DNA from 2 places in the Psychrobacillus sp. FSL K6-4615 genome. Region 2 is predicted to be linked to the other one. Evidence: a T-box and tRNA genes for the amino acid it is inferred to sense, from the RefSeq annotation. Region 2 holds a T-box; the other holds one or more tRNA genes.

Region 1 (11,930 bases), 360 kb from region 2:
GATCTTAGCCCATATACTTTCTATTAAGAAGTCACTCCCGTTGATCAATGAAAATCAACGAAAAGGGGAATGGTCTAAACGTGTGTCTCCAACCGAATTATTAGATTCAACTGCGATAATATTAGGTCCCGGTGCAATAGGCGGGGAAGTAGGAAGAATACTACAGGCTTTTGGCGTGCACACAATTGGATGTAATAGCAGTGGAAAACTACCTCCATTTATGGACGAAATAGTTACCTTCGATAAACTAAATGAAGTTTTACCGAAAGCGGATATTGTTATTTCCATTCTACCGAGTACGGAGCAAACAAAGGGATTAATCACATACGAGCATTTACAGTCTATGAAGCAGAGTGCAATCTTTATGAATTTTGGACGTGGTGATTTAGTGAAAGAACAACACTTACTACGTGCATTAGAAGAAGAGAAAATCGCATATGCTGTACTGGATGTATTTGAGAAGGAACCACTTGCCGCAGAACACCCATTTTGGAGTATGAATAATGTAATCGTTTCTCCACATGTCTCCAGTCACTCTTCTCAATATGTAATAAGGGCGCTACAAATTTTCTCAAGTAATTTAAATGCTTGGATGGAGCAAAAGCCACTGGAAAATGAGATTGATTTGGAAAAGGGTTACTAATCTATGTATATCTTTCCTTAACGAGTAATAAATTTGACAGTTCATGCCCTTTCTATTTATACTTATTGTAACAATTATAATTAAAGAATGAATATGAAAAGAGGTGCATTGCGATGACGGAAGTACATTTAAGAGATGCTTTAGATACATTAAAATCGACTGGTGTACGAATTACACCTCAACGCCATGCGATACTGGAATTTATTATCCAATCTATGTCACATCCCACAGCGGACGATATATATAAAGCACTAGAAAGTAAATTTCCTAGCATGAGTGTTGCAACGGTTTATAATAATTTACGTGTTTTTAGAGAAGCAGGACTCGTTAAAGAGTTAACCTATGGCGATTCTTCTAGTCGTTTTGATTTTGTTACGAATGATCATTATCATATGATTTGCGACGCTTGCGGTAAAATTGTTGATTTTCATTATCCTGGATTAGATGAAGTAGAACATTTAGCTTCTCATTTAACTGGGTTTGATGTAAGCTATCATCGAATGGAAATTTACGGTGTTTGTCCAACATGCAAAGAGCATGCAACTAAAGTTCAATAAGCAAAACCGAGCGTAGTAAGACACGCTCGGTTTTTTATTTGTATAGTGGAGGTTGGCAAAAGCTCTGTATTTGCCACAATATACTAAGACAAAAAACATAGGATTTTCACTTCCACCTTCCACCTACTTAGAATAGAAAAAACACTTTGCTAAAAAAGCAAAGTGTCCATTATCTTTTTTTATTCAATGCTTCATCAAATTCTTGACCTTCAAGATTAGGATCTAGCGTTAAAGGTTCTTTACAATACATACACATATCTACTCTACCTAATACTTTAGTATGCTTACCACAGTTAGGACATACAACAGGCACTGCTTTTGTTGATAATAATCCAATCCAACCATAGACTGCTGTACTAGCTAAAATAGATAGTAGCCCCAGCGTTACGAAAATGGTAACTAATATACCGTTATCTTTAAAAAAGATTGCACCGTACATAATGATAAAACCAAAGAATATAAGTCCAAGTGCAAACGAACGTATACGATTTATTTTGTTTTTATAGGGTTTCATTTTTCAGCCTCCTAATTTCTACATACACTATATCATATTTTAGTATAAAGTTAAGTTAGGAATGAATTATAGAAGGAAATATAGAAAAGTTGTCGAAAATTTATAGTAGAAGTAAATAAAGGAGGCTTCATTTTGGAAGCGTTATTGAGACCGATTTATCAAGAAAGAGCAAGTGAACCTAATACACTTGGTGTTATTTTAGTAGAGAAACGGGCAGATTTTAGTCCTATTACAGATATGTTTGACTCTATTTTATTAATATTAACGAAAGAATCTGAGGTACCTGTTTTTACAAAGCATTATACGTATGAGGATAAAAAAACTGCGCTTCATATAATTACAGAAAAGCAGTTAAGAAAATGGCTCTTGTTGGGAACTAACCCGAAACTGGTGGATTGGTTAATCAACGGTCGCGTGGTATTTGATCGCAATGAATATGTAGAAAGTTTAAAACAAGAGCTATACGTATTTCCGATAAACGGAAGAAAAGCTCGAATGGGTATAGAGTTTGCCAAACTAACGAGACGGTATTTAGAAGGAAAGCTTTTTTTTGAACAACGTAATTTCTTAGATGCTTATAATCATATGGTAGATTCTTTACATCATCTAGCACGATTAGCTGTTTTTGAAAATGGTATGCACCCAGAAGTGATGGTATGGAATCAAGTAAAAGCATTAGATCCTTCTATATATAAATTGTACGATGAGTTAATCTCTAGTGATGAATCATTAGAAAAAAGATTAGAGCTTTTGTTTTTAGCGAGTGACTTTTTGATTCATTCCCGATCAAAAGATGGAGCACAACACATTATAGAAGTACTTGGCTCAAAAGAGTTTTGGACGATCCAAGAAATTCATGAGCAAGAAGAGCTTAAAAACTACTCTGTAGATTTAGAGGTTTTTATCGAGTTTCTAATAGATAAAGGGTATATTTCAATTGAAGAACAGCAAACCAAAAGCAACGCGATCATGCATAGATACTACAAAGTGATGATGTAGAAACAACATTTAAAAACGAACAATGAAATTTGTTCGTTTTTATTGTTGACATAATAAATAAATGCATGGTATTATAATAAGCGTCGTCAAAAACAACACAAACTATTTCAAACAAATAATAGTGAAAAAGTTTTTTAGAAAAACTTCTTGACACTTACCGAGTACGATGGTAAATTAGAGAAGTCGCAAAAAACGACACAACAAAATGAACATTGAAAACTGAACATGCAAAACGTTAAGAAACATAGCTTTCAACTAACTTAGTTAGTATGATAGCAAAACAATTTTGGACATCATTTAATGATGATGCCAGCAAAACAAAATGAGCTTTTAAACTAGTTCTAATTTGTTCGCTCTCAATGTGCTCTGCATACTGAAGGTGAACTATTATGGAGAGTTTGATCCTGGCTCAGGACGAACGCTGGCGGCATGCCTAATACATGCAAGTCGAGCGAATGACGAAGAAGCTTGCTTCTTCTGATTTAGCGGCGGACGGGTGAGTAACACGTGGGCAACCTGCCCTGTAGATTGGGATAACTCCGGGAAACCGGGGCTAATACCGAATAATCCATTTCCTCTCATGGGGAGATGTTAAAAGACGGCATCTCGCTGTCACTACAGGATGGGCCCGCGGCGCATTAGCTAGTTGGTGAGGTAACGGCTCACCAAGGCGACGATGCGTAGCCGACCTGAGAGGGTGATCGGCCACACTGGGACTGAGACACGGCCCAGACTCCTACGGGAGGCAGCAGTAGGGAATCTTCCACAATGGACGAAAGTCTGATGGAGCAATGCCGCGTGAGTGAAGAAGGTTTTCGGATCGTAAAACTCTGTTGTGAGGGAAGAACAAGTACGAGAGTAACTGCTCGTACCTTGACGGTACCTCATTAGAAAGCCACGGCTAACTACGTGCCAGCAGCCGCGGTAATACGTAGGTGGCAAGCGTTGTCCGGAATTATTGGGCGTAAAGCGCGCGCAGGCGGTCCTTTAAGTCTGATGTGAAATCCCACGGCTCAACCGTGGAAGGTCATTGGAAACTGGGGGACTTGAGTACAGAAGAGGAAAGCGGAATTCCAAGTGTAGCGGTGAAATGCGTAGAGATTTGGAGGAACACCAGTGGCGAAGGCGGCTTTCTGGTCTGTAACTGACGCTGAGGCGCGAAAGCGTGGGGAGCAAACAGGATTAGATACCCTGGTAGTCCACGCCGTAAACGATGAGTGCTAAGTGTTAGGGGGTTTCCGCCCCTTAGTGCTGCAGCTAACGCATTAAGCACTCCGCCTGGGGAGTACGGTCGCAAGACTGAAACTCAAAGGAATTGACGGGGGCCCGCACAAGCGGTGGAGCATGTGGTTTAATTCGAAGCAACGCGAAGAACCTTACCAGGTCTTGACATCCCGCTGACCGGCCTAGAGATAGGCTTTTCCCTTCGGGGACAGCGGTGACAGGTGGTGCATGGTTGTCGTCAGCTCGTGTCGTGAGATGTTGGGTTAAGTCCCGCAACGAGCGCAACCCTTGATCTTAGTTGCCAGCATTTAGTTGGGCACTCTAAGGTGACTGCCGGTGATAAACCGGAGGAAGGTGGGGATGACGTCAAATCATCATGCCCCTTATGACCTGGGCTACACACGTGCTACAATGGACGGTACAGAGGGTCGCAACCCCGCGAGGGTGAGCAAATCCCATAAAACCGTTCTCAGTTCGGATTGTAGGCTGCAACTCGCCTACATGAAGCCGGAATCGCTAGTAATCGTGGATCAGCATGCCACGGTGAATACGTTCCCGGGCCTTGTACACACCGCCCGTCACACCACGAGAGTTTGTAACACCCGAAGTCGGTGGGGTAACCCTTATGGGAGCCAGCCGCCGAAGGTGGGACAGATGATTGGGGTGAAGTCGTAACAAGGTAGCCGTATCGGAAGGTTCGGCTGGATCACCTCCTTTCTAAGGATAATATCGGAATACGAATCTTTATTCGTATCTTAACGTTTTGCAGTTCAGTTTTGAATGTTCATATTTATTATATGGAAATTCAAAGAGGGCCTATAGCTCAGCTGGTTAGAGCGCACGCCTGATAAGCGTGAGGTCGATGGTTCGAGTCCATTTAGGCCCACCATACCCTTTTTAAATCCCGGGGCCTTAGCTCAGCTGGGAGAGCGCCTGCCTTGCACGCAGGAGGTCAGCGGTTCGATCCCGCTAGGCTCCACCAAAGATTATTATTTGTTCTTTGAAAACTGGATAAAACGACATTGAAACAATAAACAACAAGAAATTCTGTTGTGATTATTTACGTAATCACAACGTGTAAGACTTTTTAACTTTTAGGTTAAGTTAATAAGGGCGCACGGTGAATGCCTTGGCACTAGGAGTCGACGAAGGACGGCACTAACACCGATATGCTTCGGGGAGCTGTAAGTGAGCTTTGATCCGGAGATTTCCGAATGGGGAAACCCACTGTTCGTAATGGAGCAGTACATTTGCGTGAATACATAGCGCATCTGAGACACACCCAGGGAACTGAAACATCTAAGTACCTGGAGGAAGAGAAAGAAAATTCGATTCCCTGAGTAGCGGCGAGCGAAACGGGAATAGCCCAAACCAAAAGGCTTGCCTTTTGGGGTTGTAGGACACTCTACATAGAGTTACAAAGGAATGAGTTAGACGAAGCGATCTGGAAAGGTCCGCAGGATAGGGTAAAAGCCCCGTAGTCTAAAATTCATTCTCTCTTGAGTGTATCCTGAGTACGGCGGAACACGTGAAATTCCGTCGGAATCTGGGAGGACCATCTCCCAAGGCTAAATACTACCTAGTGACCGATAGTGAACCAGTACCGTGAGGGAAAGGTGAAAAGCACCCCGGAAGGGGAGTGAAATAGATCCTGAAACCGTGTGCCTACAAGTAGTTAGAGCCCGTTAATGGGTGATAGCGTGCCTTTTGTAGAATGAACCGGCGAGTTACGATCCCATGCAAGGTTAAGTCGAGAAGACGGAGCCGCAGCGAAAGCGAGTCTGAATAGGGCGAATGAGTATGTGGTCGTAGACCCGAAACCAGGTGATCTACCCATGTCCAGGATGAAGGTAAGGTAACACTTACTGGAGGTCCGAACCCACGCACGTTGAAAAGTGCGGGGATGAGGTGTGGGTAGCGGAGAAATTCCAATCGAACCTGGAGATAGCTGGTTCTCTCCGAAATAGCTTTAGGGCTAGCCTCAAACGTTAGAATCTTGGAGGTAGAGCACTGTTTGGACTAGGGGCCCATCCCGGGTTACCGAATTCAGACAAACTCCGAATGCCAATGATTTATGTTTGGGAGTCAGACTGCGAGTGATAAGATCCGTAGTCAAGAGGGAAACAGCCCAGACCACCAGCTAAGGTCCCAAAGTATTTGTTAAGTGGAAAAGGATGTGGCGTTGCTTAGACAACCAGGATGTTGGCTTAGAAGCAGCCATCATTTAAAGAGTGCGTAATAGCTCACTGGTCGAGTGACGCTGCGCCGAAAATGTATCGGGGCTAAACAAATCACCGAAGCTGTGGATTGATACCTTTGGTATCAGTGGTAGGAGAGCGTTCTAAGGGCGTTGAAGTCAGACCGGAAGGACTGGTGGAGCGCTTAGAAGTGAGAATGCCGGTATGAGTAGCGAAAGACGGGTGAGAATCCCGTCCACCGTATGACTAAGGTTTCCTGAGGAAGGCTCGTCCGCTCAGGGTTAGTCGGGACCTAAGCCGAGGCCGATAGGCGTAGGCGATGGATAACAGGTTGATATTCCTGTACCACCAAACCACCGTTTGAGTAATGGGGGGACGCAGAAGGATAGGGTAAGCATGCTGTTGGTTATGCATGTCCAAGCAGTAAGGTGTGAATGTAGGCAAATCCGCATTCTTTAACATTGAGCTGTGATGGCGAGGACGTATGTCTAGAGTTCCTGATTTCACACTGCCAAGAAAAGCCTCTAGCGAGGTGAAAGGTGCCCGTACCGCAAACCGACACAGGTAGTCGAGGAGAGAATCCTAAGGTGAGCGAGAGAACTCTCGTTAAGGAACTCGGCAAAATGACCCCGTAACTTCGGGAGAAGGGGTGCTCTTTTGGGTTCATAGCCTAGAAGAGCCGCAGTGAATAGGCCCAGGCGACTGTTTAGCAAAAACACAGGTCTATGCAAAACCGTAAGGTGAAGTATATGGGCTGACGCCTGCCCGGTGCTGGAAGGTTAAGAGGAGTGCTTAGCGCAAGCGAAGGTGCGAATTGAAGCCCCAGTAAACGGCGGCCGTAACTATAACGGTCCTAAGGTAGCGAAATTCCTTGTCGGGTAAGTTCCGACCCGCACGAAAGGCGTAACGATCTGGGCACTGTCTCAACGAGAGACTCGGTGAAATTATAGTACCTGTGAAGATGCAGGTTACCCGCGACAGGACGGAAAGACCCCGTGGAGCTTTACTATAGCTTGATATTGAATTTTGGTGCAACTTGTACAGGATAGGCAGGAGCCTTAGAGCCCGGAGCGCCAGCTTCGGAGGAGGCGTCGGTGGGATACTGCCCTGGTTGTATTGAAATTCTAACCCATACCCGTAACCCGGGTAGGAGACAGTGTCAGGCGGGTAGTTTGACTGGGGCGGTCGCCTCCTAAAGTGTAACGGAGGCGCCCAAAGGTTCCCTCAGAATGGTTGGAAATCATTCGAAGAGTGTAAAGGCAGAAGGGAGCTTGACTGCGAGACCTACAAGTCGAGCAGGGTCGAAAGACGGGCTTAGTGATCCGGTGGTTCCGCATGGAAGGGCCATCGCTCAACGGATAAAAGCTACCCCGGGGATAACAGGCTTATCTCCCCCAAGAGTCCACATCGACGGGGAGGTTTGGCACCTCGATGTCGGCTCATCGCATCCTGGGGCTGTAGTCGGTCCCAAGGGTTGGGCTGTTCGCCCATTAAAGCGGTACGCGAGCTGGGTTCAGAACGTCGTGAGACAGTTCGGTCCCTATCCGTCGTGGGCGTAGGAAATTTGAGAGGAGCTGTCCTTAGTACGAGAGGACCGGGATGGACACACCGCTGGTGTACCAGTTGTTCTGCCAAGAGCATCGCTGGGTAGCTATGTGTGGACGGGATAAGTGCTGAAAGCATCTAAGCACGAAGCCCCCCTCAAGATGAGATTTCCCATTACGCAAGTAAGTAAGATCCCTCAAAGACGATGAGGTAGATAGGTTCGGGGTGGAAGCGTGGCGACACGTGCAGCTGACGAATACTAATCGATCGAGGACTTAACCAAATTTTGTTTAACGTAACAATGTCGTTTATCCAGTTTTGAAAGTACAAAAAAAATATAAAAAAAAGCTTGAATTATTTTCTAGTTTTGTTATACTAAGTATTGTCTTTCAAATTAATAAGGTCTAGTGATGATGGCGAAGAGGTCACACCCGTTCCCATACCGAACACGGAAGTTAAGCTCTTCAGCGCCGATGGTAGTTGGGGGTCTCCCCCTGTGAGAGTAGGACGTTGCTAGGCTGTATTATTCCGAAGTAGCTCAGTGGTAGAGCAATCGACTGTTAATCGATTGGTCGTAGGTTCGAGTCCTACCTTCGGAGCCATTTTAGGAGAGCTGTCCGAGTGGCCGAAGGAGCACGATTGGAAATCGTGTAGGCGGGTTAAACTGTCTCAAGGGTTCAAATCCCTTGCTCTCCGCCAGATTAGTTTTCTACATAAAAGTATGGCCCCTTGGTCAAGCGGTTAAGACACCGCCCTTTCACGGCGGTAACACGGGTTCGAATCCCGTAGGGGTCACCATTTATTAAATTGAACGAATGAAGTTGACGCAGAGATGCGAAGCTTATCGTAATTTAACCCAGGAGGATTAGCTCAGCTGGGAGAGCATCTGCCTTACAAGCAGAGGGTCGGCGGTTCGAGCCCGTCATCCTCCACCATTTCTTTTGAAACAAATTAGCAATTATAGTATTGTCGCGGGGTGGAGCAGTGGTAGCTCGTCGGGCTCATAACCCGAAGGTCGCAGGTTCAAATCCTGTCCCCGCAACCAAATGGTCCCGTGGTGTAGCGGTTAACATGCCTGCCTGTCACGCAGGAGATCGCCGGTTCGATCCCGGTCGGGACCGCCATTTTTTAAAAGATTGGTGATAAGCAAGAAGGTCGAGGAAGCGATTGAGTGATGGAAGGAACGTACTAAAGTACGTGACTAACTGAACGAATGAAGCTGACAAAGAGATTCGCAGCTTAGCACAATCGAATTTGGCTCAGTAGCTCAGTCGGTAGAGCAAAGGACTGAAAATCCTTGTGTCGGCGGTTCGATTCCGTCCTGAGCCACCATATTTATACGCCGGAATAGCTCAACTGGTAGAGCAACTGACTTGTAATCAGTAGGTTGAGGGTTCAAGTCCTTTTTCCGGCACCATACACTGGTGGGGTAGCGAAGTGGCTAAACGCGGCGGACTGTAAATCCGCTCCTTCGGGTTCGGCGGTTCGAATCCGTCCCCCACCACCAGTTTTTAGGGGCATAGTTTAACGGTAGAATAGAGGTCTCCAAAACCTTTGATGTGGGTTCGATTCCTACTGCCCCTGCCAATTTTTTTTAGTTAGCTTTGAATAATGGCGGTTGTGGCGAAGTGGTTAACGCATCGGATTGTGATTCCGACATTCGGGGGTTCAATTCCCCTCAGTCGCCCCATATTCCTTAGTAGTTAGCTCTTTTTTTATTTGTGGCGGTTGTGGCGAAGTGGTTAACGCACCGGATTGTGATTCCGGCATTCGGGGGTTCAATTCCCCTCAGTCGCCCCATTGGGGTATAGCCAAGCGGTAAGGCAATGGATTTTGATTCCATCATGCCCTGGTTCGAATCCAGGTACCCCAGTTTGCGGAAGTAGTTCAGTGGTAGAACACCACCTTGCCAAGGTGGGGGTCGCGAGTTCGAACCTCGTCTTCCGCTCCAATTACTTTACGGCGGCATAGCCAAGTGGTAAGGCACAGGTCTGCAACACCTTTATCACCGGTTCAAATCCGGTTGCCGCCTCCAATTTTTAAAAATGATTTAATAACTGCCTAGTATTTATTTTGCCGGTGTGGCGGAATTGGCAGACGCGCGGGACTCAAAATCCCGTATCCTCTGGATGTGCCGGTTCGACCCCGGCCACCGGTATAAAAGCAAAGAACCCTTGATATTTCAAGGGTTCTTTTTTTGGAAAAATGTAGATAACATAGTTGTACTATAAATAGAAAAAGAAATTACTCACGGTTTCAATAGTAATAAGAATAAGCCCAAGAGAAATCACCTCTTGGGCTTTATATGTTTACAAGCTACCACAAAGCTTTTGATCATTTAGTGTGTTCCTACAATAGTTAGGAATCAACACGGCAAACTCTGCACTCCTTTGGAATCTAGGGCAATTCTCTTAAGCAACGATACATGTTACGCATAACCATTTACAAAGTACTCGATTATTTCTAAATCGTCTTCCGTCACGTCACGGCCAAAATGAGAGGACATCTCTTCTGCAATTGCCTCTATTTTTCCTTTATGTTTATTTGTTAATTCTGCACTTGTCTTCAATAATGATACAAAGGAAGTAAATTCATCCTTTGTTAAAGGTGCTGGATGATGAGATAGGAAGAAGATTTCTGCGTCATAGCCTTCAATTTTCTCCAAAAGCTTATACATCTTTTCAATGGTATAATGCCACTTTTCTGCGTACATATTTGCATAGAGACAGTCCCCAAGAAATAATGTCTTTTCCTCTGCTATATAAATGAGATTCGAATCAGGTGAATGATCTCCACCAACATGTTCAATGATACAGTTAACCCCACCTATATTAAGTTTGATTTGCTTGTCAAAAATGATAGTGGGATCTGGTATGATAACTTCTCGCATACTTCCTAGCTCTAGCTTTATCGCATCTGCACAAAAAGGAATTTCAATCCCTGCTTCGACACGTCCATCCAACTCCTTGTCTTCCCATGATAGCTTTTGAAGTTCTTTTACTTTGTTATAGGTCATGGAATTGGAAACTGAAGGAACATCCATTTCACGTAAGCCAAATACATGATCCCAATGCCAATGTGTGAGAGCCAGAATATCCCCGGTGAGATGATAGGAAGCTAATTGCTCTTTAAAGTATTTAGCGTGATTAGAAGAATTACCAGCATCAATCAGTAGAGTCTGTTTGTCCCCTACAATAGCAGCTAATATCGGTCGATCTGTCTTTTGATATGCAGGCAGGTAAAAGAGTCGATCGGAAAGTTTTTTCAATGTTTGCATGAACTCGTACTCCCTTAAGAATGTTTATAATGTTCATTATATACTACTGTTTCAAGAGATGAAAAATAAAGCTAACTAGAAGTGTTTTTTAACTTTGCACTCCCGGGTGGGGATACATAGTTGTTAAATCTAGTTGCATATAAATTTGCTCGTGCAAACATGTAAAATTTATTATTGTTTGATAAAGATCCACTTTCATTTAATTTTTTAAACTATATATGTACTTTAGTAAGCGAGTCTCTTAAAGGTAGAGTTTGAAAAGATTCACAAGATAGCTTATTAAGCCCTCCCGTGAACCAATTCTAATAGTAAGTAAAACCTATCCAACAAACTGTTTGATTAGCTCGTTAAATTTTTCTCGTTCTTCCCAGAAAAGCCCATGTCCGCTATAGTGAAATGGAACGAGATGCGAATTTTTTATGGCTTCGTTAAGTTCTTGAGCTTGTTTAAATGGCACAAGCTTGTCATGTACACCATGAACGATTAATGTAGGAACTGTTATTTTAGGAAGATCTGTACCAAGCTTTTCATCTCTTAAAGTGTTGATAATTGCTGCTGTGGACCAACCAGCTGCTTGTAGTCCTAATCCATTAAACCAATTAGAGAATGGGGCAGAAATATATTGAAAGAAAAAAGTATCTGTTACACCTTGCATCATTTTAGGTCGGTCGTTTAATGTTTCTGTAAGAAGTCGGTTCGCTGTTTCCTGTGTAAATCCAGTTGGAGCAGCGGCGTCTATTAGAATCAGTCTCGATAATCCGTAAGCATTGTGACGAGTCGCATATCGTATAGCGATTGCTCCTCCTGTAGAATGGCCAGCTAGCGTAAAGTTGGTTAACTGGAGTGATTTAACTACTGCATGGATGTCATCTGCTAGTCTGTCAAAGTTGTAGCCATGGATTGGTCTATCTGACTTTCCAAATCCTCTCCAGTCAATACCAATACAGCGATATCCCATTGATGGCAGAACATC
Region 2 (11,930 bases):
CATTTGTAGACCATGGTTTCGAGGAGTCTAGTGGCCCCATGAACATTTCATAAAGACGAAGTGAATCGGCTCCATGACTTTTCACGATATCATCAGGGTTAACTACATTCCCTTTCGATTTAGACATTTTCTCGTTACCTTCTCCAAGAATCATCCCTTGGTTAAATAGCTTTTGGAATGGCTCTTTCGTAGTAACTACACCAATATCATAAAGGAATTTATGCCAGAAACGTGCGTACAATAAATGAAGTACTGCATGCTCTGCTCCACCTACATAAATGTCCACTGGAAGCCAGCGTTTCGCTAGTTCTGGATCGACAAGTGCCTCGTCATTGTTTGGATCGATATAACGTAGGTAATACCAGCAGCTACCTGCCCACTGAGGCATAGTATTCGTTTCACGACGGCCTTTTTTACCGGTTACTGGATCCACAACATTAACCCATTCCGTAATATTAGCTAGTGGCGACTCACCTGTACCACTTGGTTTAATATCTGTAGTAACAGGAAGCATTAACGGTAATTCAGACTCTTCTACTGGTGTAGAAGTGCCATCTTCCCAATGAATAATTGGAATCGGCTCGCCCCAATAACGTTGACGACTGAATAACCAATCACGTAGACGATACGTAATTTTCTTCTCACCTTTACCATTTGTTTCAAACCATTCAATCGCTTTGGCAATTGCTTCTTGTTTGTTTAAGCCATTTAAAAACTCAGAGTTAATAAGTGTGCCATCAGCAGTGTAAGCTTCTTGTGAGATGTCTCCACCTGCAACTACTTCCACGATTGGCAAATCAAATTGTTTTGCGAACTCGTAGTCACGCTCATCATGTGCAGGAACTGCCATAATAGCACCAGTACCGTATGTCGCTAATACATAATCAGCAATCCATATTGGCATCTTCTCTCCACTTACTGGGTTAACGGCATAAGCACCTGTAAATACACCTGTTTTATGTTTTGCAAGATCTGTACGTTCAAGGTCACTTTTTAATTTCACTTGATCTTTATAAGCTAGCACTGCTTCTGCTTGTTCCTCAGTAGTTATAGCATCCACATGCTTATGCTCAGGCGCTAATACTGCATAGGTTGCACCAAAAATTGTATCCGGACGTGTTGTAAATGCACGGAAGGATTCTTTCGTGCCTGCCACTTCAAAAGTAAGCTCCGCACCCTCTGAACGTCCTATCCAATTACGTTGCATTTCTTTTAAGCTGTCTGGCCAGTCAAGATCATCTAAATCTTCTAAAAGTCTGTCTGCATAAGCAGTTATACGAAGTACCCATTGTCGCATCGGACGACGTTCTACTGGATGTCCTCCACGCTCTGACACACCGTCAATTACTTCTTCATTAGCTAAAACAGTTCCTAATGCTGGACACCAGTTTACCGGCACTTCATCTACATATGCTAGGCCTTTTTTGTACAGCTGGATGAAAATCCATTGAGTCCATTTATAATAAGAAGGATCGGTCGTATTTACCTCTCTGTCCCAGTCAAAAGAAAATCCTAAATCCGTCATTTGACGTTTAAAAGTAGCAATATTTTTTGCCGTGAACTCTGCAGGATCGTTCCCAGTATCAATTGCATATTGCTCCGCTGGAAGTCCAAAAGCATCCCACCCCATTGGATGAAGAACGTTATAACCTTGTTTACGTTTAAACGAACTTAGAATATCCGTTGCGATATATCCAAGTGGATGACCTACATGTAGACCTACTCCTGAAGGATAAGGGAACATATCCAATGCATAGAATTTTGGTTTAGACGGATCATCTGTCATCTTATACGTTTTGTTTTCTTGCCAATACTTTTGCCATTTTTTTTCGATTGCTTCATGATTAAAGCTCATAAATTTTTCCTCCTCCAATGTATGAAAAGCGGAAGCGCCTATTTCTGCCTCGACAGGCAAATGTGTTTAGGATAGATCTGTAAAGTGCACCACATCCTGTGGCATAGCAGACATAACCCGCATCGTGCGGACTTAGGAAGAAGCACCTCAGCCACATCAGCTATTTCACATTTGCCCCGAGAGGTTAGACTCTAAAGCTAGACATAAAAAAACTCGCCCCTTAAAAAACTAAGGGACGAGAGATATACTCACGCGGTACCACCCAAATTAGTGAAAACTTCACTCAACTTGATTCCTTAACGCGGAAAACGGTACAAGCTACTATCAGTTCACTTATACAGACTCAAAGGCGAGTTCAATAATTCGTAACGCTAACTTACACCATCCGTTAGCTCTCTAAAGATACGAGATTTATTTACTAATCCTTTTCACAGTCGACTTCTATTAGTTTTAATAATAATGGATTCCACTTTAAAATACAAGCTGATGTTAAATAGAGACATTTTCTATTACGTTATTAATTATAAGTTCCGCTTCTGTAGCATCTATAATATCCTGAACAGAGTAACCCTCGAATACCTCTTTCAATTCAAGTCCATTTTCTGTTACTTCTATCATTGCCCGTTCTGTTATTATTTTATTCACAACTGCCTTGCCTGTTAAAGGTAATTCACATTGTTTTTTAATTTTAGCAGAACCGTCTTTAGCACAATGATCCATAATGACGATAATTTTCTTTGCACCGTGCACGAGATCCATTGCCCCTCCCATGCCTTTAATCATCTTGCCTGGGATCATCCAGTTAGCGAGGTCACCTTTTTCGGATACTTCCATCGCACCTAAAATAGCCACGTCGACATGTCCTCCGCGAATCATCGCGAATGACTCTGCACTATTGAAAAAAGCCGAGCCTGGAATAGTCGTTACTGTTTCCTTACCTGCATTAATAAGGTCAGGGTTAACTTCTTGCTCGGTTGGGTACGGTCCAATACCAAGTAAGCCATTTTCCGATTGTAAAACGACCGTTTTATCGGGAGAGATGAAATTCGCAACTAAAGTCGGAATTCCAATTCCTAAGTTTACGTAGTTTCCATTTTCAATTTCTTTTTCTGCTCTTCTTGCAATTTTTTCACGTGAATTCAATCGAAACTCCTCCTTAAGAACGTGTCGTTAAACGTTCGATTCTTTTTTCTTGTTCCGCTTGGAATAGACCTTGAACATAAATGCTTGGTGTATGTATTTGAGCAGGATTTAAATCTCCTGTTTCTACCATTTCTTCTACCTCTGCAATGGTAATTTTACCAGCAGCAGCCATCATTGGATTAAAGTTTTGCGCTGTCATATTATAGATAAGATTTCCGAATTTATCTGCTTGAGCTGCACGTATGAAAGAATAATCCGCTCGAAGTGCCTCTTCTAGTACATATTCTTTTCCATCATAAACTCGCACTTCTTTACCTTCCGCCACTGTAGTACCTACACCAGCAGGAGTAAAGAAAGCGGGAATTCCAGCCCCACCAGCACGGATTTTCTCCGCTAGAGTTCCTTGTGGAGTCAATTCCACTTCTATTTCACCCGAGATTACTTGTCTTTCAAACTCTTTGTTTTCTCCAACATATGAACCTATCATTTTCTTTATTTGCTTATTTTTAAGTAGCAGACCTAGACCCCAGTCATCCACGCCACAATTGTTCGAAATAACCGTTAAGTCCTTCACACCTTTATCGACTAAAGCCAGTATTAGCTGTTCTGGAATTCCAACTAGTCCAAAACCTCCAACCATCAGCGTCATTCCATCTTGCACCCCTGCAACAGCCTCTTTAGCTGAATTGTAAATAGGTTTCATGCTCCAATCCCCTTTCATCTAAGCTTGATACATTATTATTTTCTCAAATATTCGACAACTTAGCAAACTATATTCTTATACCTAGATTCTAAGCATAATTATTCTGAATCGCACCTAGAATTGAATCCAAAGTTTTTATATAAATAGAATACCTATTGACTAGTATAGCCACCATCCAAAACAACTGCTTGCCCGGTCATTCCTTTAGCGGAATCGCTAGCTAAAAAAAGAGTTAGATCTGCAACTTCCTTCACTTCTAACAGTCGTTTTTGTGGAACTAGAGGATATAACACTTCTTCCAATACAGATTCCACTGGAACATTTCGTACTTTCGCTAAATCTTTGAATTGGTTTCGAACAAGTGGCGTATCCACGTACCCTGGGCAAACTGCATTAACAGTTATTCCATCCGCTGCTGTTTCCAGAGCTGCAACTTTCGTAAGTCCAATTAAACCATGTTTAGCTGAGTTATACGCTGCTTTCCCAGCAAAACCGACTAAACCATTTATAGATGCCATATTGATAATTCTCCCGAATCCTTTCTTCCGCATATGCGGAAGAACGTGTTTAGTTGCTATAAACGGAGCCGTCAGCATTATTTTTATCAATAGTTCAAAGCGTTCTGTTGGAAAATCTTCCAACATTGCAACGTGCTGCATACCGGCGTTATTAATAAGAATGTCCACACTTCCATACTTCTCTATAGTCACATGAATTGAATCAATAATATCTTCTTCCTTTGTCACATCGCATTTAAGACCTATTACATCATCTCCTAAAAGTTTTGCGGCTTCTTTTACTTTTTCTTCATTTACATCTGTTAGTACTACAATCGCCCCAGCCTTATAAAATTCATGAGCAATCTCCAACCCAATGCCCCCTGCGGCTCCCGTAATAAGGAGCACTCTATCTTTTACCATTTAATAACCTCCAGAAATATGTCGTATCGTAATTTTTAATTTTAAATCCCTAACCCAAACGAGAAGAGAATAATCGCAATTATTACACCAAGTGTTGGTACGACTACAGTGGTCGCAGCAACCGGCCAATAAGCTGCACTATGTTTTTCACCACAGATTGATTGAATAGTAGTGACGACATAGCCATTATGCGGCAATGAATCAAGGGCACCCGAAGAAATGGCTACGACCCTGTGTAATGCCTCAGCATTTACCCCCATATCTAGATAATGCGGGGCTAACAATGGCAATGCAATTGTCTGACCACCCGATGAAGAACCCGTCATACCAGCAATTACCGATACCGCAATTGCAGCACCAATTAGAGGTGAACCAGGAATATTTGTCATTGCCTCTACTGCCGTTGTAAATGCAGGTACGTTTTTAGCAACTCCTCCGAAACCCACTACTGCGGCAGTATTTCCGATTGCTATAATCGCACCGACTGTACCTGCTGAAAATGCTTCCCAGAAATTTTTAGAATATTTTCTTCCAACAATATAAGTGGCAATTACACCACCAAGTAATGCAATTATTAAAGCCGACTGCGCAAGTTTATCATGGAAAATATATGAGATTATTAGTACTACTAGTAATGGAATCATTGCTAAAAACGGATTTGGCAGATTTCTATTAGTATCAAATGTTGGATCTGTTTCACGATCTATAAATCGTTCCCCTTTATTGACAGCCTTTTGAATAATACGTTTCAACCACCAGTATCCAAAAGTGGCCATAAACAAAGCGACAATTATACTTACTTCCCAACCCGCATATGCATCAGTCCCTAAATATTGAATTGGGATCCAGTTTTGAATTTCAGGTGAACCCGCAGATGTCATCGTAAACGTGACAGATCCTAAGGCTAATGTCGCTGGTATAAAACGACGCGGTAAATCCGCTTGTTTAAACAAAGAAATAGCCATTGGATAGACAGAAAAAGCAACTACGAAAAGACTTACTCCTCCAAATGTTAATACTGCACAAGCTAGGACAATAGCTAGTACTGCATACTTCATCCCCAACTTACCAACAATCCACTTGGATACGGAATCTGCCGCACCACTATCCTCCATGACCTTTCCGAAAACCGCTCCAAGTAAGAACATCAAATACCACGAAGCGATAAAACCAGTAAAACCTGACATATAACTCGTAACATAATCAGCCTCATCTTTACCAGCAAGCTGGGAAAATAAAGGCATTCCACTTGTCACAGCTACCAATAGTGCTGAAATAGGACCAGCTATTAAAATATTAACGCCTTTCATAGTCAACACTATTAGTAATGCTAAACCTGCTATAAGACCGACCATACTCAATATTTCCATTTACATTTCCCCCAATTATTTAAGAGTAATAAGTTGTATTTGTAGCATCCGTGTATAAAAGTGATTGAAATAAATAACAAAATCAAGTAAGAAAAAATTAAGTGCGCGATCATCCTAATCGTAAATTCATTTACAACCAATTTTCTTTGCTAGTATCCAAAATCTAAACTCTGCAGTGAATAGATTTCTTCCTTGGTTAACTTTTGAATACAAAATTTTAAAAGCGCTTTCATAAGTCATTAAAGCACAACCATAATTTTCTATCAATATAAAATGTGACAAAAATGTTAACTGTAAATATCCTTAAAATCCGAATTTTCGGATATATATTTATATCAAACTTGTTATCAAGAGGTATTTAGAAATAAAATAAAAATCCGCTTTTCTGGATACGTGTCCAGAAAAACGGATTTAGGTCATAAGTTGTGTTTTTTTATCTTCTCGTAAAGTGTTGATCTACTGAGTCCAAGTTGTTTGGCAATTTGTCTTTTATCAGACTCTTCCTCTAAGTAAGATTGAAGTACTTTCTTTTCTACTTCTGCTAATATATCCTCAAGCGTCCCCGTAGTTTGAAAAGAAGGTACATTACTTAACTTAATCTGGGAAGGCAGAGCGGAAGGCATAATAGTATCTTTTTCTGCTAAGTAAACAGCAGCCTGTAAAATATTTTGTAATTCCCTTACATTACCTGGCCAATGATAGGATTGAAGTAATTCCCGAGTTTTTGTTGCGAGTGTGATATGTCTTCGCCCCGCGTGAAGCATGAACTTTTGTAAAAAGAAATTCAGTAAATCAACAAAATCTTCCATTCTTTCTCTTAAAGGTGGAATTTTCAATGTAATTGCTTGTAAACGATAATATAAATCCTCCCTAAATTTCTTTTCCTCAATTAGTTGAGAAAGGGAAATGTTGGACGAAGCAACTATTCGTATATTTACTTTTTCACTCTGCTCCGAATTCAGTGGAGTAATTTCCTCTTCTTGCATTGCTCTTAATAACTTTGCTTGAAGTGTCAGCGGAAGTGCACTAATTTCATCTATATATAGAGTCCCTTTATCTGCTTGTTTAACTCTTCCATTTTGGACAGTTTCAGTAAGTGGATTATATACACCAAATAGTTCCCTTTCCAATAACTCAACCGGAACTTCTGCACAATTCACTTTAACAAAAGGAAAGTCCGAGCGTTCAGAAAGCTGATGTATGCTATGTGCAAACATATCTTTTCCAGTTCCACTCTCCCCTTCAATTAAGACTGGAAGATCACTAGGTGCTATTATTCCAGTCGTTTCTTTAATCTTCCGGATAGCTGGTGAACTTCCTTTTATGTCTTCCAATCTGTACTCGGTATAACTATTGTCTTCTATATTTAACTGCATTCTTTCCATTGTGGTACGAACATGAGAACTTAGTCTTTTCCAATCGGACATATCTCTGAAAATTACACTTCCAAAAGCCCCAACAATCTTTCCGTCTACAAAAAGAGGAACTCGATTCGCTAGCATATACGTTCCTTTAATATAATGTGGAGATGCATTGTCTGGAACACCAGACTTTATAACTTCATGCATTTTCGTATTTTCAATAATATCAGCTACTGGTTTACCTATCGCTTCCTCTCTCGTTACTTCAAGAAAGCGGCAATAATCTTCGTTGATATATAGAATTTTCGAATCTGCATCTACTACAACAAACCATTGAAATGCATTTTCTAAAATTTCGGCAAGTACAGAAGTTGGTAAATGTTGTTGAAAATTATCCAAACTAAATCACTTCCTTCTCCAGCTCTGCTTTCTTCAGTGGTCGATCATATAAAAGCGTAGGAATTATTGCTAACCCTATTAGCAAAGTTAAAACAAAGAACATGGCTTGAATACCATATACATCTACTAAAATACCTCCAGCTAACGGACCAATCATTCTTCCAATAGTAGCCATGCTATTCACTATACCTTGATAAAATCCTTCTCTCCCTTTCGGTGCTAACTGTCCAGCCAATGTTGGTACTGCTGGCCAGATAAATACCTCCCCGAGTGTCAGGATCACCATTGCAACGATAAACATTGTATAATCTTCCGCATAAGAAACAACAACAAATGACGCCATAAATATAGCAATGCCAAGAATCATTTGTGTTTTTATCTTATGCTCCAATCTATTTATAATTGGCTTTATAAGTGGCTGAGCTGCCAATATGAGTCCGCCATTTATAGTCCATAGTAAACTATATTGTTTTAATGTTATACCTAAATCCAACACATGAGTAGAAATGGTAGAAGTCCATTGTACATAAGCTACCCATGTAAACATATAACCGATAGTGACAATTAACAACGCATAAAACGGTGCTTTTTGTTTGATTTTTTTAGAACTTTTCAGTACAGAAGCATTAATATTTGGAGCAAGTCCCATTTTGCGGTAATAGACGCCTGCAACCACTAAAAATAATACATAAGTCAATAAATTTGCTAGAAAAATATTATTAATATTATGATCTGCAACCAATCCTGCCACGGCTGGACCAAGAGCCACTCCTAAATTTTGGGACAAATATATAGCATTAAACGCCTTACGACCACCTTCGGGCCAGACACTACCTACTAACGCATACATGCTAGGGAAAATAATACCACCACTAAAACCTAAAATTGCCACAAACCATATATATTCTGGCCATCCATGCCAAAAAGTTAAAAGCACAAGAGAAATCATTGACAATATAATTCCGAACATAATAGATTTATATCCACCTATTCTGTCAAATAAGTAACCACCAAGTAAGTTACCAATAACTCCAGTTCCAGCATTAATCATTAGCACGAATCCTGCCATCGTTAGTGTTTGTCCTAAATGCTCATGCATATATATTGTATGTAATGGCCATAAAAAAGAATTTCCCATTGTATTGATAAACATTCCAATTATTAAAAACCATACTGCTTTTGGCAATTGTAACACCCCATTTCTATTGCACTCAGAATATTGTATTCCTTTTCAAATAGCACTTCAAGAAGATTAGAACAAACTTCTCAAAGTCATGTTAAAATAATCCTGTTAAGGAGTGAAGAATATGAATGAAAATAACTTTCCATTCCCTTCAGATGGGAAACGGTATTATACATGGAATCGACATTTAAGAGATAGATTTGGCATGAAGATTTTCAAAATAGCTTTAGATGCGGGGTTTGATTGTCCAAATAGAGATGGTACTGTCGCTTTTGGCGGCTGTACTTTTTGTAGTGTCGCAGGTAGTGGAGATTTCGCTGGCGATAAAGTAGATCCTATACCAGTGCAATTCGAAAAGATTAAAACAAACATGCATGAGAAATGGAAAAACGGAAAATATATAGCTTATTTCCAAGCTTATACGAATACACATGCCCCCCTCCCTGTTTTAAAAGAAAAATTTGAAGCTGCATTGGCCTTAGAAGGTGTGATAGGGATTTCTATTGCGACAAGACCTGATTGTCTACCCGATGATGTAGTTGAATACCTAGCTGAGCTCAACAAACGAACATTTTTATGGATAGAGCTTGGACTACAGACAGTTCACGAGCGAACTGCTAATTTAGTAAACCGTGCCCACGGCTTCCCTACTTATATAGAAGGAGTCAATAAATTAAGAAAACATGGAATTTCTATATGTACGCATATTATAAACGGGCTACCCTTAGAAAACCGAGACATGATGATGGAAACCGCTAGAGAAGTTGCCAAACTCGATGTTCAAGGGATAAAAATACATTTACTTCATCTGTTAAAAGGAACACCAATGGTTAAACAGTATGAAAAAGGAATGTTAGAGTTCATGGAGCGTGACCCCTATATTCAGCTAGTAGCTGATCAGCTAGAAGTTTTGCCTCCTGAGATGGTCGTTCAGCGTATAACTGGAGATGGCCCCATTGACTTAATGATTGGACCAATGTGGAGTGTAAATAAATGGGATGTATTAAACGGGATAGATGCGGAACTTGCTTCACGAGAAAGTTATCAAGGAAAACATTATGAAAAAAGTGGTGTAATGAAATGAAACTAAAAAGAGTATTACCTTTTGCGAAACAATTGCTCATGTCTACGGTTGAACCAGGAGATACTGTAGTAGATGCAACTGCAGGGAATGGACACGACACCTTGTTTTTAACCGAGCTTGTTGGTGAAAATGGACATGTTTATGCTTTTGATGTCCAGGCCGAAGCTATTCAAGCAACTAGCGACAGATTAGAAGAAGCAAATAGATTAGAGCTAGCGACATTAATTCAAGATGGGCATGAAAACCTACACCTTTATATCCAACAAGAAGTTTCAGCAGCCATATTCAATCTAGGTTATTTACCTGGAAGTGACCATGAAATTATTACTACGGGTAATTCTACATTACAAGCTATTGAATCGTTACTACAACTTCTCAAAGTTGGTGGAATGATCGTACTAGTCGTTTATCACGGTCACCCCGGAGGTAAAGAAGAAAAAGAGGCTTTACTAAGCTATGTTCAACAATTACCTCAATCATTTGCTCATGTATTAAGCTATCAATTCTTAAACCAACAAAACAATCCACCATTTATCATTGCAATTGAAAAGATGAAAAAGTCTATATAGACACTGTCTTTTTAAGACAACCATAAAAAGAGCTCAAATTCAGTTATGAAATGAGCTCTTTTTATCATTAGTGCCATGTATAGTTTTTGAGTAATTTTCCACACAACACATAAAATACACGGTTTGGATAGTAAGAACTTTTCTTTTTCAATAGTTCAGTAGCATTTTCCACAGCTTCCTCGAGTGTGCTAAAACTAATTACTTTTTCAAATGAAGAATAAAGAAAAAACGGTGAATCTGCATCCATCTTTAAAAATAAAAATGTATAATAATTATGCTTTTCTTCTTGATTATGCCCGGGGTTTTCAATTACTTCTAAGTCATTTTCAGGAAAGTAAGTCCATTTTTGTTCTTTTAAAATACCGATACGTTTCATCACCCAAAGATTTGTGTAACCCATATCAATTTCTTCGTACATCCGATTCTCTATATTCTTTAACTGATCCTCGAACATTGGAAAATGTGGACTTCGATTTGTCATATATACAAAATACTTACGATTGTCTTTTTCATCGAGCAATTCTTTTTCTAACATGTGTCATGCCCTCCGTTTTCAAAAATGCTGATTTTAGCTATGCCCTTTTCTTCCCAACTGCTAAAAGAGATGCCAGATGAACCGCATACTACCCCTTATGAATATATATTCTTTTTTCCCATGTAATAATCCTTTTAAAGAAAACTATATGTAAAACTAAATCCTAATCTTTTTCCTACATAAGATATTACAGTTTATTATTAGAATATTTAGGGAAACATAATGATATTAATAATATGAGAGCTTACATAATCCTTTCCAAGCGATTTTTCTTTAGCGACCCTCTATAGCACATAGTTGCATATATAGTAGTAACAAGGGCAAGTTATTAAGAAAAGAAAATGTAATATGACATAGCTTGTGAAATCCCTAAAGCTTAATGAGAATAAATTTAAAGGAGACACTTCATGCCGAAAATTGCTTCGATTAGTACATATAACCCTCCATATTCCTTGGAACAATCAAACATTGAGAATCTAACAAAAGAACTATTTCATGATAAGATTCCCCAATTGAACAGACTATTAAAGGTGTTTGAAAATGGAGATATTCAAACTCGCCATTTTTGCGTGCCTTTAGAATGGCACCAAAGTGAACATAGCTTTGAAGAACGTAATAATTTGTATATTGAGTTAGCCACACAATATAGTGTGGAAGTAATACAGCGTTGTTTAAATAGTAATGAGTTTTTAGAAACTCCCTTGCATCCTAGTGAAATTGATGCCATATTTTTTGTTAGTAGTACTGGTATATCTACCCCGAGTATCGATGCCAGAGTCATGAATCATCTTCCCTTTTCAGATCGTAT

What was found. A T-box is a leader RNA that pairs with one kind of tRNA and senses whether it is charged. The one in region 2 lies ahead of leuS (leucine--tRNA ligase), so its partner is inferred to be a tRNA-Leu.
Region 1: it encodes a tRNA-Leu, which carries the amino acid that the T-box ahead of leuS (leucine--tRNA ligase) is inferred to sense. The anticodon was not compared.

Annotation. Positions count from the first base shown of each region.
Region 1 covers NZ_JBBOYQ010000001.1:2,807,745-2,819,674, reverse strand. Annotated here, with positions in the region: gene MKX53_RS14175 (D-2-hydroxyacid dehydrogenase) at 1-643, shown strand, start outside; gene perR (peroxide-responsive transcriptional repressor PerR) at 757-1,200, shown strand; gene MKX53_RS14165 (YgzB family protein) at 1,370-1,714, opposite strand; gene MKX53_RS14160 (nucleotidyltransferase-like protein) at 1,847-2,713, shown strand; rRNA gene MKX53_RS14155 (16S ribosomal RNA) at 3,100-4,654, shown strand; tRNA gene MKX53_RS14150 (tRNA-Ile) at 4,750-4,826, shown strand; tRNA gene MKX53_RS14145 (tRNA-Ala) at 4,844-4,919, shown strand; rRNA gene MKX53_RS14140 (23S ribosomal RNA) at 5,035-7,963, shown strand; rRNA gene rrf (5S ribosomal RNA) at 8,084-8,199, shown strand; tRNA gene MKX53_RS14130 (tRNA-Asn) at 8,208-8,282, shown strand; tRNA gene MKX53_RS14125 (tRNA-Ser) at 8,288-8,379, shown strand; tRNA gene MKX53_RS14120 (tRNA-Glu) at 8,404-8,478, shown strand; tRNA gene MKX53_RS14115 (tRNA-Val) at 8,540-8,615, shown strand; tRNA gene MKX53_RS14110 (tRNA-Met) at 8,651-8,725, shown strand; tRNA gene MKX53_RS14105 (tRNA-Asp) at 8,729-8,804, shown strand; tRNA gene MKX53_RS14100 (tRNA-Phe) at 8,937-9,012, shown strand; tRNA gene MKX53_RS14095 (tRNA-Thr) at 9,022-9,097, shown strand; tRNA gene MKX53_RS14090 (tRNA-Tyr) at 9,104-9,187, shown strand; tRNA gene MKX53_RS14085 (tRNA-Trp) at 9,194-9,267, shown strand; tRNA gene MKX53_RS14080 (tRNA-His) at 9,295-9,370, shown strand; tRNA gene MKX53_RS14075 (tRNA-His) at 9,405-9,480, shown strand; tRNA gene MKX53_RS14070 (tRNA-Gln) at 9,482-9,553, shown strand; tRNA gene MKX53_RS14065 (tRNA-Gly) at 9,557-9,631, shown strand; tRNA gene MKX53_RS14060 (tRNA-Cys) at 9,642-9,715, shown strand; tRNA gene MKX53_RS14055 (tRNA-Leu) at 9,756-9,838, shown strand; gene MKX53_RS14050 (MBL fold metallo-hydrolase) at 10,109-10,957, opposite strand; gene MKX53_RS14045 (alpha/beta fold hydrolase) at 11,277-11,930, opposite strand, start outside.
Region 2 covers NZ_JBBOYQ010000001.1:2,443,518-2,455,447, forward strand. Annotated here, with positions in the region: gene leuS (leucine--tRNA ligase) at 1-1,855, opposite strand, end outside; T-box leader at 2,084-2,296, opposite strand; gene MKX53_RS12145 (3-oxoacid CoA-transferase subunit B) at 2,345-2,998, opposite strand; gene MKX53_RS12150 (CoA transferase subunit A) at 3,012-3,701, opposite strand; gene MKX53_RS12155 (3-hydroxybutyrate dehydrogenase) at 3,854-4,621, opposite strand; gene MKX53_RS12160 (GntP family permease) at 4,663-5,985, opposite strand; gene MKX53_RS12165 (sigma-54 interaction domain-containing protein) at 6,408-7,751, opposite strand; gene MKX53_RS12170 (MDR family MFS transporter) at 7,753-8,937, opposite strand; gene MKX53_RS12175 (TIGR01212 family radical SAM protein) at 9,059-10,018, shown strand; gene MKX53_RS12180 (class I SAM-dependent methyltransferase) at 10,015-10,587, shown strand; gene MKX53_RS12185 (hypothetical protein) at 10,655-11,122, opposite strand; gene MKX53_RS12190 (type III polyketide synthase) at 11,530-11,930, shown strand, end outside.